Regions from separate parts of the Serratia sp. JSRIV002 genome, predicted to be linked through region 1. Evidence: riboswitches for the same ligand, from Rfam matches in the RefSeq annotation. Region 1 holds a riboswitch; the other holds the start of a gene.

Region 1 (6,636 bases):
AACCACGGCAAAGTCGATGCTTTCCACCGGCGTCTCCCCGGTCAGGTCAAACATCAGGTTGGCGATCAGCGTGGTAATACACTCCAGGATCACCGCATCTCCCGCCACCGCCTGTTGGTCGATCACACTGGCCAGTTGCTGGCTCCCCTCCCAGGTACGCCAATGAGCGGGCCGGGCCTGGCGATGTAGCTTGACCCGTTCAGCCATTTCCTCATCGGTGACCACCGAGGTGGCGATATACAACACCCGGTCACTGACACCACTCGCTAACCTTTCAGCCAGCGAACTTTTGCCGCTGCGTGCTCCACCAGTGATCAGGATCATTGGGCCACCGTTTGCTGGTGTTCTGTCATCAAGCGGTAAATCTTATCCATATCAATATGTTCCCGCATCTTATCGGCCAACAGATCAAACTGTTGCTGCTTGTAATCGGCATAATCGAAAGCCGGACCGTCGTAAACCGCTAGCCCTTTACGCTGGCGCAATTGGTTTAGCAGCGCCCGGCAAAAAGGCGCGCTGTCGAATAAGCCATGAATATAGCTACCCAGCACGTTACCGGTGGGGTTCACTGCACCGTCGAAGGCGGTGTCCGGCTGCCCATTGCGTAGGGAAAGGCGGGAGAAAGGGGTAGCCTCTGAGCCAAGCTGGGTGGTGCCCATATGGATTTCATAACCAACGACATCCTGCTCGCCACAGCCAGACCAGAGGCCGGGCAACCCAGGCTCACATTGTGCTTTCACCTGCGTAGTGACTTTTTGCGGTGCGAAGCGGGTGGTGACATCCAACAAGCCCAAACCCGCCATCTGTTCCACACCGGACTCCACGCCATCAATAATGTGCTTACCGAGCATCTGGTAGCCGCCGCAAATACCCACGATCTGCACTCCGGCCCGGTGCTGCTCCTGTAACGCCGCCGCCAACCCGCTCCGTTGTAGCCACTGCAAATCCCCCAGGGTGTTTTTGCTACCCGGCAGGATAATCAGATCGGCACCGGCCAGCGCCGCCGGGTGCGAAACATAGCGCAGCTCTACGTCCGGCTGGGCCGCCAAGGCATTAAAATCGGTAAAGTTGGACATATAGGGCAGTTGCACCACCGCAATGTCCAGCTCATGACTACTGCCTGTCGGGGCGTATTTGCCATTTTGCAACGCCACACCATCCTCATCTTCCAGATCGATATGCAACCAGGGCATCACGCCCAGCACCGGCACACCGGTCAGCGCCTCAATCTGCTCCAGCCCCGAGTAGAGTAAGGCAATATCACCACGGAATTTATTGATGATCACCCCTTTCACCCGAGCTTTTTCTTCCGGTTCTAGCAGTGCCAACGTGCCATAAATGGCGGCAAATACCCCGCCGCGATCGATATCGGCCACCAACAGTACTGGCGCATCGGCGATCGCCGCCATGCCCATATTGACGATGTCACGGTCGCGCAGGTTGATTTCCGCCGGGCTACCCGCCCCCTCCAGCACCATGATTTCGTAGCCGCTGGCCAGGCTGTGATACACCTCGCTGATTTGTTGCTGCAACTGCGGCTTGTACTCGTGATAGCTGACCGCGTCCATATTGCAGGCCACTTTGCCCATCAGCACCACCTGCGCCTGACAATCGCTGGTCGGTTTCAGCAGGACCGGGTTCATCCGCACATCGGGTGCGATACCGGCGGCTTCGGCCTGAAAGATCTGCGCCCGGCCCATCTCTTCGCCACGGGCGGTAATGCCAGAGTTGAGCGCCATATTCTGCGATTTAAACGGCGCACAGCGATAGCCATCCTGCATAAAGATCCGGCACAGCCCGGCCACCAGCACGCTTTTACCCACATCGGATGCGGTTCCCTGCACCATCACACACCGTTTCATCATTTATTCTCCACGTCGCGCTGGCCAAGCCGCGCAAACCATTATTATTTCAAGCGCCAAGCCATAGTAGACGCAACGCGGCAAACAGCAGCAGAGCCAATAGCGAGGCCGTCATCATCAGACGCGTGCTGCGGGGAATATCTGCCAGCTCGATCTCCCGCCGAGCCTCACCGATCCACGGCTTTTCGACCCGCTGACCAAAGTAGATGTTAGAACCGCCAAGCCGCACTCCCAGCGCTCCAGCCACGGTAGCTTCCGACCAAGCGCAGTTGGGGCTGGTATGCTGATAGCGATCGCGCCAGCCGATACGTAACGCCTGGCGATAGTCCAATCCGTGCAGCCGGGCCGCACAGCTCAGCAGTAGCCAACTAAGCCGGGCTGGTAACCAGTTGGCGAAGTCATCCATCCGCGCCGACACATAGCCGATAGCGCGGTATTTAGGCGTTTTATAGCCCACCATCGAATCGAGGGTGTTAACCGCTTTATACGCCATCGCCAGCGGTGCTCCGCCGAGCAACAGGAAGAATAGCGGCGCAATTACGCCATCCACGCTGTTTTCCGCCACCGTCTCCACCACTGCCCGGGTAATTTGCGGCTCTTCCAACTGTGAGGTATCCCGCCCGACAATCCACGACAGCTTGCGGCGGCTCTCCTCAAGATCGGCACTTTGCAGTGCCCGGTGAACCTCCATGGCCGACTGTTCCAGGCAGCGCCCGGCGAGCAGGGTATAAATCAGCCAGACTTCCGCCAACCAGCCCAACCACGGGTGAATATGCTGCATCAGCGTTAAAAAGCCCCAACTGACCAGCCAAACCAACCCAACTACGCCCAGCCACAACAGCCCGCCACCAAGTTTTAGCGCCCTCTCGCTATGGCAAATCCGGCGGATCGCGCGTTGATGCACCGTGATCAGGTTGCCGATCCAGCGCACCGGATGCGGCCAGTGCGGCGGGTCGCCTAACAGGCTGTCGAGCAGAAAGGCCACGAACCAGGCTAGCAGCGTCATGGCACGCACCTTATAGCCACGATCGAGAAAACTTGATGGTGGGTTAATGACATAAAAAAATCCCGACCTCTCGGGCGGGATTTGAGTGTCAACAGGATACGACCAAGCGGTGCAACATAGCTGCACGTATCTCATGACAACCCCCTTCCCACCGAAGGTGTTGAATGTGTGACCAACTGGTCGGTCTTCTGGCTTAGCGTCATCCTTATCCACTCCCTTCCCAATCCTCAGATCAGTGGCGCAGTGGACTCGTCGGCATCACAGCAGCGGGGGCTGCGGGGGAGTTACACCCCCTTCCCAACCACAACCTGTTATCGTTCAGGATGTGGGTTATCCAGTTGGCAATAATTCGGTTAATTACCACGTTTTCGCTTCAATAAACGCAACGCTTCAATTTATCGCTTAGTTATCATCTCGATAGCCTCGACAATCGCCATGCCATAATAACCTGTTGATATCGCGAATACACGCCAAGATCTGGCATTCACCAGAGCGACAGGTTTGGTTTACGCCGGATCAACGGCGATTACCCTGTGTTATCCTGCACGCAAACTTGACAGGGGGAATAGCAAAACCGTGAGTGAACATGGTGGTAACGTACTGGAAATGGCGTTGAAAAGCGGCCTGGATCCGGCCGAGATTATTGATTTCAGCGCCAATATCAATCCATTGGGCATGCCCGCCAGCCTGAAGGCGGCGATTATCGAGCATCTGACCAGCGCCGAATGCTATCCCGACGTTGAATACCGGCGTCTGCATGCAGCATTGGCAGGGGTTCATCACTGCCCGGCGGAAAATATCATGGCAGGCAACGGGGCCACCGAGCTGATTTACGCCATCGTGAACCGGCTACGCCCCCGCACGGCGCTGCTCCTAACGCCTGGGTTTGCCGAATACCGCCGGGCATTGCAGCGGATTGACTGCCAGATCGAGGACTACCCGCTGGATGAAGCCGGTGGATTTCAGCCCGATGAGCAGTTGCTACAGGTGCTGGCCGAGCGCCAACCGGACTGCCTGTTCCTGGCTACCCCCAACAATCCGACCGGGCTGATGCCAGACCCCGCGCTATTGCAGGCCATTGTCGCCTGTTGTCGCCAGCACAATATTGCGTTGATCGTTGATGAAGCCTTTATCGACTTTCTGCCAGATGCGCCGGGGCTGATCCCACAAATGGCGGACTATTCACGCCTCTACATTCTGCGTTCATTAACCAAATTCTTCGCCATTCCCGGGCTGCGGCTCGGCTATCTGGTCAGCAGCGATCGCGCTGGCCTGCAACAGATGAAACAGCAACGCGAACCCTGGACCATCAATGCCTATGCGGCACTGGCCGGCGAAGTGATCCTGGACGATCTCGATTACATCCAGCAAACCCACCAATGGCTGACAGAGCAGCGTGCTTGGTTGTTTGACGCGCTGACAGCCTTGCCGCACTTGCGTATCTGGCCAGGGGCAGCGAACTATATTTTCCTACGCTGCCTGCGCCCCGGCTACGATCTGCAGCAGGCGTTGTTGCAGCACCGCATCTTGATCCGCCACTGTGCCAACTACCCTGGCCTTTCCGCCGACTATTATCGGGTGGCGATCAAGAGCGAAGCGGCCAACCGCAGGCTGATAGCCGCGCTGCAACAGGTGCTGGTGGAGAACTGAGGCGAAGGAATTTTTTGCCCACGGAAAGCCCGTCGCAGCACGCGGCTTAGGTTCGGCTCGTTAACGTGGGGATCCTCGTCCTTCAGGGTGAGGATCAGTCAAGGCTACTAACGACCAGGCACGGATTAAAAACGATGTTCGAGCAACTTATCCTGCTCTACGGGATAGGTTTTACCATCGAACTTGAGCTCGACGCGAGTCTTGGCAACGATGCTGTTGCTTTCCACACAGTCCTCCCCTTTTTTGCTGGCTTCCTTATGCGTCGCCATCGTCTGTAGTTGCAGATCCTGGAAGCCGTTGTGTGCGTTCTTGCCAAGCGCCAATGCGCGATGGGTCGTGGCAAAATCCCCGGCACACTGGCCATCCCACTCACCGCTATATTCATTCATGGTGAGATTGTTGAGCACCAGATTGACTTGCCGATCCTGCAGGGTATAGAGGTTAAGGCGTTCGATGCTAAGGGGATTGACCGAGGAGGAGCCACGGTGGATAAAACGCACCCCGAAGGCGCGTATCGCCGGAGATAATTGATAGCGCGCGGTGTCGATGGTCACGCTACTGGTGTAGATGGCATCATCCATAATCGCCTTGGGATGATATTTGCTAGCCAGCACCTTGCCGGTCTGGCTATCAACCACCAAAACGGCGACGTCAAAGTCGGTAAAATCGGGTTGGGCCTCTTCCTTAGGTTCCAGCATCAGTACCGCAATGGTTTTATCCGGGGCATAGGGCCACACCTTACAGGTGGACAGCTCGGTATTCATGCTCACTTTGGCGGCGAAGGGTTTAGCCAGATCGGCTAGGAGGGGCTGGCAATCGGCCAGAGAAGAAAAAGAAACCAGGCATAACGCCAGTACACCTATCACCCTGTTCATAGCAATATTCCCTGTAATTTTTTAATTAACTCATGTGGTTAAAAGTTGTGCGACAGCACAGTATCAAGCGCACATAGCTAGCAGGGAATCTAACGATAAAATTGGCACAAATCCAGCCGCTTGTTATTTTTTGAGATCAACAGGGGAGACTGCTGGCAGCTATCGCAAAGTCACTGCCAGCAAACTAGGGTTAATAGATTGATAGACTCAGATCACACCGCTGAGCAGGCCGAGCCCCAGCAGCGATGAGCCGCCGCCAATCACCCGCGCCCAGCCACTGTGCGTAGACGAAGATGCCATCAGATAGCCGATACCCAACCCCGCCACGTGCAGCAGCGCCGTTGCCATCACCATACCGGAAAGCGCCGCCACCGAATGGGAAAGCTCCGCACCGTGGGCCAGGCCGTGGAAAATGGCAAAAGCGCCAATAATCAACGCGCCCGTTATCGCCGACAGTTTCAGCTGTAAGGCAACCATCACACCTATGCCCAGCAGCGAGGCGGCAACGATAAATTCAGTGCCAGGTACGGTGACGCCCGCCATGCCAACCAACGCGCCGGTCAGCAGCAAACCAGCAAATGCCAGCGGCGCCAGCCACCACTGCTTGGTATTCATGGCGCTCCAGATACCCACCAGAACCATGGCGACCAGATGATCCATCCCGGTCAGCGGATGGATAAAGCCTTCGGTAAAGCTTAATACGTGATGCGCGCCGCCGTCATGGCCCACATGAGCAAAGGCCAGCATGGGGAACAGCGCCAGTAGGGATACAGCCACAGCTTTGACATTAATACGCATAATGAATACCTAAATTTTCCAGTGAATGAAGGTGGTGGTTTTACTCATAAAAACAGTTAATTACGTTATAAAATCATCCTTATACCTGCCTTAAAAGTCGGTTGGCGGCAATCAGCGCCTGCCCCAAAGCCAGACCGCCATCGCCAGCTGGTAAACGGGATGGCAGCAAGACTTGTAATCCGTATAACTGCTGGATCAATAGTTGCCGCAGCAGCGCGTTATGCATCACTCCACCGGACAGCACGACAGTATTGATGCCGTATTGCTTTGTCGCGTGGCGAGCCAGTGCGGCAAAACCCTGGGCCAAGGCAACATGGAACGCATAAGCACGCTGCGCCGGGGGAGCTTTATAGGCCAGCCATTGCTGCCAGAAGGTGGCCAGTTCCAGCTGATTGCCAAGCAGCGGCAGCGAAACCGGCGGCTGATGAGGCGGGCTTTGCCATGC
Region 2 (6,636 bases), 2.7 Mb from region 1:
ACCCCCCTCTACAAGACTCTAGCTTGCCAGTTTCAAATGCAGTTCCCAAGTTAAGCTCGGGGATTTCACATCTGACTTAACAAACCGCCTGCGTGCGCTTTACGCCCAGTAATTCCGATTAACGCTTGCACCCTCCGTATTACCGCGGCTGCTGGCACGGAGTTAGCCGGTGCTTCTTCTGCGAGTAACGTCAATGAACAGTGCTATTAACACCGAACCCTTCCTCCTCGCTGAAAGTGCTTTACAACCCGAAGGCCTTCTTCACACACGCGGCATGGCTGCATCAGGCTTGCGCCCATTGTGCAATATTCCCCACTGCTGCCTCCCGTAGGAGTCTGGACCGTGTCTCAGTTCCAGTGTGGCTGGTCATCCTCTCAGACCAGCTAGGGATCGTCGCCTAGGTGAGCCATTACCTCACCTACTAGCTAATCCCATCTGGGCACATCCGATGGTGTGAGGCCCGAAGGTCCCCCACTTTGGTCCGAAGACGTTATGCGGTATTAGCTACCGTTTCCAGTAGTTATCCCCCTCCATCGGGCAGTTTCCCAGACATTACTCACCCGTCCGCCGCTCGTCACCCAGGAGCAAGCTCCCTGTGCTACCGCTCGACTTGCATGTGTTAGGCCTGCCGCCAGCGTTCAATCTGAGCCATGATCAAACTCTTCAATTAAAAGCTTGATTTGCTGCAACTCGTGCAGCGATGCTCGAAAATTAACTTTCGTAATCATTCATTCGCATGAATGACTGCTTGGTCACTCTTCAAGACTTGATATTTTTTTTGCTACCGAAGTAGCTGGATATCGTCTTGTGAGTGCCCACACAGATTGTCTGATAAATTGTTAAAGAGCGTTCGTTACCGGGAAGTTTCTCGGTAACGCGGGAGGTGCATATTACGCTTTCCCGCTGAAGAGTCAACCTTTTTCTCTTGCGAGACGCGGTGTTTTCACCGGATTGCTTCTTCCTGGCTGGGCGACTTGTTCGTCGTTGTTCCCGGTCAGTGGAGGCGCATTATAGGGAGTTCTCAGAACGCCGCAACCCCTAAATTCATTTTTTTTGCTGACCGTCGAATGTTTAAGCAAAACCCCATTAAAGCGGCAGTTTTTTCAACGATTTAAAGCCATAACCCTGCAAAACGGGCAATAAAGCATCGGTGTCTTCATTCAGCGCCATGCAATACGCCAGATTCTCTTCCTGAGTTGAGACCAGATTTTCCTGATTAGAGATAAGCCAGGCAGCTCTGCGGGCAATTGCCGCACCGGAATCCACCAGACGCGTTCCTTCAGGCAGGACTTGCATCAGCTCTTCAGATAATAGAGGGAAGTGAGTACAGCCCAACACGACCGTGTCCGGAGGCTCGCGCATGCTCAGCCACGGCTGCAATATTTTCTTCAGCGTTGCCAGCGGCACAGGTTCACCATGCAGCTTGGCTTCTGCCAGCTCCACCAGCTCAGAAGAGCCTAACAGCTCAATTTTGCAATCTGTCGCGAAACGCTCGATCAGTTCATGAGTATAAGTACGCTGAACCGTACCGCGCGTGGCCAGTAAACCGACGATACCGTTGGCGGTCAGTTTGGCAGCAGGCTTGATCGCTGGCACCACTCCCACCACCGGGAAAGCAAAATGCTCACGCAGCGCAGGTAAGGAAACGGTACTGGCGGTATTGCAGGCAATGATGACGATTGCCAAAGGATGACGTTCCTGAACCGCACTGACAATTTCCAGCACGCGCTCAACGATGAACTCTTCGGATTTCTCGCCGTAGGGGAATGCCACGTTATCGAAGGCATAGATATAGTGGAGATCCGGCAGCAGTTGCCGAACCTCCTGAAACACTGACAACCCGCCGACGCCGGAATCAAAAACCAGCGCCGTCGGGCGAGGAGCCGCAGTGGCGTTAGAAGGTATAGCTGCCAGTGAGGTAGTACTCTCTTCCTGGGGTAGCGTAGCCATAAGCCGTCTCATAATCTTTATCAAACAGGTTGGCAATTCTACCACGAACTGTCAGCTGAGAGGTTATTGGATATGAGGCGCTCACGTCGACCGTGCTGTAACTCGGCAATACGCGCTGCTCAGGGTTATAAGTAGAAGAGATATTGTCGTAACGCTTGCCGTAGTACTGATACGAGATATCCATGTCCAGGTTGAACATCGTCCAATCCAACTGATATTTGGCCTGACGTTTCGAACGGCGCGCCAGCACCTCATCGGTCTGGTCATTACGCGGATCGATATATTGCAGCGTCAAACGGTGGGTGAACATCCAGGTATCAAAGCTACCGGTCCATTCAACGCCTTTAATCGTTGCCCGATCCACATTGTAATACTGCCCCTGATAGGTCACCGGGTCAGAATCATAGTTGATCAGGTTCTGGATTTTGTAATGGTAAGCAGACAGACGCCAATCCAATGGCCCGGTCAAACCTTCCAGACCCATTTCCCACTGTTTGGACTCTTCCGGCTTGAGGTTGCTGTTGGAATCAATGCCAAAGCGTTTTGAGCCATATTGCTGACCCAATGACGGCGTCAGGAAACCCGTACCATAAGATAAGGTAGCTCGATAGCCATCAACAAACTCCCAACCTGCCGCGGTCTGCCAAGTGCCGTGCCAACCAAAATCACCTGCCTTGTCTTCACGCCCAGAGGCTTCCAGCGTCACGCTGCCAAACTGCTGTTGACCGCTCAGGTACAGCCCCGTGTTGTCTCTTTTATAGGTATCGGCAAAGGAACTGTCGGAAGAGGTCAGGCGCTGTTGCTGGAAATCGGCACCGGCGGTAACGCTACCGTGCTCGAAAGCATAGGTATTGCCCCATTGCAGGTTACGCTGATCCATATCATCCAGCGTAGTGCTGATGCCATAACGGCCATTCTGGCTGCTGTAGTTGTAATCTTTCTGTTTCTGATAGCTGCCCGTCAGTTGAGAAGAGAAAGCCCCAGACAGGAAACGCAGCCCCATATCATAGGTATGGCTATACAGGCGGTCTTCATCATTACTGTACTTCGGGCTGTAAGGTACACTGCCGACATCGTAGTCCGAGTTATTGGTATAACCATAACCCCGCACGAAGCCTGAGAAATTCTGATTGAACTGCTGTTCCAACCCGCCCCAGAAGCTTTTATTACGGAAACCATCACGATCGCTGTCGACCGAATAAGGCGAGCCTGGCTGCACATTGAAACCGTTGGTCATCTGGTAGCTGCCCGCAACGGTAGCAACAGTGTTATCAAAACGCTGGCGCAAGGCACCATCGTACTGCTGGTATCCTTTAGAACCGATCCCCGCCTGGACTTTTCCGCCCTCTTTATCCGTCTGGGTAATGATGTTGATGACCCCGCCGATGGCACCAGAACCGTAAATGGCAGAGCGCGGCCCACGGATAAACTCCACACGCTGAACCAGCGCCAACGGAACCTGGTTAAAATCGACGCCGTTGCTGATCCCCAGACGGGCCATTGGCACGCCGTCAATCAGAACCAATACATGACGAGCTTCAGTGCCGCGTACCGAGAGGGATGACCCCTGCCCCATACCGCCGTACTGTGAAATATCGACACCGGGCAAACGGCGCATTACATCATTGAGGCTTTTGGCCTGCCAGCGATCGATATCTTCGCGGGTTACCACATCGGCAGGCGCCAATACGGAAGAGACCGGTTGAGGGAAGCGATTGGCGGTCACCACCAGATCATCGCTACTTTTAGCCGTGGTGTTATCTTGCGCCCATCCAGAAAATGCCGTCGCGGAGGAGACCACCGCCAGCAGTGTATTTTTTATCATTGTCATTATAAAAAGCATCCAAACTTCATTGGGGATGCCGCAGGGCCACGGCCGGTAGTTCGCGACGGCTATGGATATTGCGACGTACACCGGTAGGTTTTCGGGCTTGGGATTTGCCGGTTGCCTGTGGCAACCCGCACCGGGCGATGACTTCCCATCCTGCAGTGGACAGTGTCTGCGTCATTTAACGCTATCGCCGTGACTTCCCCATACCGCTGCGCGTCAGCTCCAGATTTGCACTGGATTCCCTTTTCACTCGCTGCTTGAGACCGGACGGCAATGCTACAATCAATGAAAATGGATGTCTAGATTGCCAACAGTGTTGCAAAATAGCACCACAACAAAACTGGACTTCACGGGCTGATTCCCTACAATCCCCGCTGATCCAATTTGCCTGACGAGAGAAACCATGACGCCCGAGAATTTGCCTATTGAACGCTATGACGACCAACTGGCGGAGAAAACAGCCCGCCTGAAGACCATGATGTCACCGTTCACGGCGCCCGAGCCGGAAGTGTTTCGCTCGCCAGTCAGCCACTACCGGATGCGTGCGGAATTCCGCATCTGGCATGATGAGGACGATATGTACCACATCATGTTCGATCAGCAGACCAAGCAGCGTATTCGCGTCGATAGCTTCCCGGCGGCCAGCGAGCTGATTAACCGCCTGATGAGCGCCCTGATGGCGGCCCTCAAGCCCAATCCAGTGCTGCGCCACAAGCTGTTCCAGATCGATTATCTTTCTACGCAGAGCGGTAAGATCATTGCCTCGCTGCTGTATCACCGCAAGCTGGACGAACAATGGCAGCAAGATGCCACTGCGCTGCGTGATGCGTTACGCGCAGACGGCTTCGATGTGCAACTGATTGGCCGCGCCTCGAAGATGAAAATCATGCTGGATCAGGACTACGTCGACGAAGTGCTGCCGGTCGCTGGCCGCGCAATGATTTATCGCCAGGTCGAAAACAGCTTCACCCAGCCAAACGCCGCCATGAACGTGCAAATGCTGGAATGGGCGCTGGATGTCACCCAAGGTTCAAAAGGGGATCTGCTGGAGCTGTATTGCGGTAACGGCAACTTCTCGCTGGCCCTGGCCCGCAACTTCGAGCGGGTATTAGCCACTGAAATTGCCAAGCCTTCGGTGGCGGCGGCGCAGTACAACATCGCGGCCAATAATATCGACAACGTGCAGATTATCCGTATGGCGGCGGAAGACTTCACTCAGGCAATGAACGGCGCTCGCGAGTTCAACCGGTTAAGAGGGATCGATCTGAGCAGCTATAACTGTGAGACGATTTTCGTCGATCCGCCGCGCAGCGGGCTGGATGAGGAAACGGTGAAGATGGTGCAGACCTATCCACGCATCCTTTACATCTCCTGCAACCCGGAGACCCTGTGCGCCAATCTGGATACGCTGCAGACCACGCACAAAATCACTCGCCTGGCTCTATTCGATCAGTTCCCATACACCCATCATATGGAATGTGGCGTATTGCTCGAACGCCGCTGATCTAGACAGGCGCAAAAACCAAAAAAGGCACTCCGCGGAGTGCCTTTTCTCGATAAAACCATTTTTAATGCTGAACAGTGACGGTATTGCGTTTCTTTAATTGAAAACCAATCCAGAGCACCAGCACCACGCAGACAATCGAGGGCAGGAAGTTCGAGCCGATCTGCGGGTATTCCGCACGCACGATCGCGCTATATCCCAGGACGCCCAACAGGAAACAGCCAGCCGCCAGTTTTGGCATACCATCCGGCATTGGCTGGTTCAGGTAACGCTGATGCAGGCAATATACCGCCAACACCAAAGCAATCAACGGGAAGGCTGAAAACGACACCACCGAACTGAACAGCGCGGCAAAGGAACCGTTTACGGACAGGCCGGCAATCAACGCCAGCAGTAAAGTACCATTCTCACGGCTTAGTTTTTCCATGACTTTCACCTTGTTATACGTGGGATACAGATGCTTTTTCTTGTTCGCGGCGATACCAGTAATAGGCTCCTTTGGAAATCATCCGCAGTTGCAACACTAACCTTTCTTCGAGCTGCCGCCGTTGTTCAATATCAATATCCAGCGCTTCCGCACCGGCACTGAACACAATCGTCACCATAGCTTCCGCCTGCGCCTCGGTAAAACTACGCGGCATATGGTTTTCCAGCTCAAGGTAATCTGCCAGTTCGGCGATAAAATGTTGGATTTCCCGTGCTACCGCCGCACGAAACGCGGCCGAGGTGCCGGAACGTTCACGCAGCAACAGCCGAAAGGCGTTGGGATTATTGCCGATAAACTCCATAAAGGTCGATACCGACGTGCGGATCACGCTGCCGCCTTTGGCAATACGCTGGCGTGCCTGGCGCATCAATTGGCGCAGCATCAGGCCGCTTTCGTCAACCATGGTGAGCCCAAGCTCATCCACATCGCGAAAATGACGATAGAAAGACGTGGGCGCGATGCCCGCCTCTCGTGAGACTTCACGCAGGCTCAGGCTGGCAAAACTGCGCTCGGCACTCAGTTGGCTGAAAGCCGCCTCAATGAGGGAACGACGAGTGCGTTCTTTTTGTTGTGCTCTGACGCCCATTTGCATATCCGGATGACTTCCCTTCTTCAGTCTAACGCCGCAGAACTGGCAATATAGCAAATTTATTGCAACAGCATTTATACAAACGCGCTTTGTCACAGTTCTAGGCCACACCGATTGTGCTTTGCCACAAAAAGGCTAATGGTAATTGGGCACGCAGCGCTATGATGTTAAGATACCGTTGTAAATTTGTATAAGAACAGGTCTCTCCTACATGCAACAACACTATCAATTTGATGCCATTATCATCGGCTCCGGCCCTGGTGGTGAAGGCGCAG

Evidence for each region. A riboswitch is a leader RNA that binds a small molecule or an ion and turns the genes downstream of it on or off. The one in region 1 is predicted to bind cobalamin.
Region 2: another riboswitch for cobalamin. It lies ahead of btuB (TonB-dependent vitamin B12 receptor BtuB); the one in region 1 lies ahead of cbiB (adenosylcobinamide-phosphate synthase CbiB).

Annotation. Positions count from the first base shown of each region.
Region 1 covers NZ_CP074143.1:2,482,278-2,488,913, reverse strand. The annotation lists gene cobU (bifunctional adenosylcobinamide kinase/adenosylcobinamide-phosphate guanylyltransferase) at 1-324, opposite strand, end outside; gene KGP26_RS11540 (cobyric acid synthase) at 321-1,862, opposite strand; gene cbiB (adenosylcobinamide-phosphate synthase CbiB) at 1,912-2,868, opposite strand; cobalamin riboswitch at 3,029-3,222, opposite strand; gene cobD (threonine-phosphate decarboxylase CobD) at 3,445-4,518, shown strand; gene KGP26_RS11525 (hypothetical protein) at 4,644-5,393, opposite strand; gene KGP26_RS11520 (HupE/UreJ family protein) at 5,601-6,191, opposite strand; gene hypF (carbamoyltransferase HypF) at 6,271-6,636, opposite strand, start outside.
Region 2 covers NZ_CP074143.1:5,802,787-5,809,422, forward strand. The annotation lists rRNA gene KGP26_RS27200 (16S ribosomal RNA) at 1-670, opposite strand, end outside; gene murI (glutamate racemase) at 1,087-1,950, opposite strand; gene btuB (TonB-dependent vitamin B12 receptor BtuB) at 1,895-3,775, opposite strand; cobalamin riboswitch at 3,849-4,064, opposite strand; gene trmA (tRNA (uridine(54)-C5)-methyltransferase TrmA) at 4,185-5,285, shown strand; gene KGP26_RS27220 (YijD family membrane protein) at 5,350-5,712, opposite strand; gene fabR (HTH-type transcriptional repressor FabR) at 5,726-6,358, opposite strand; gene sthA (Si-specific NAD(P)(+) transhydrogenase) at 6,573-6,636, shown strand, end outside.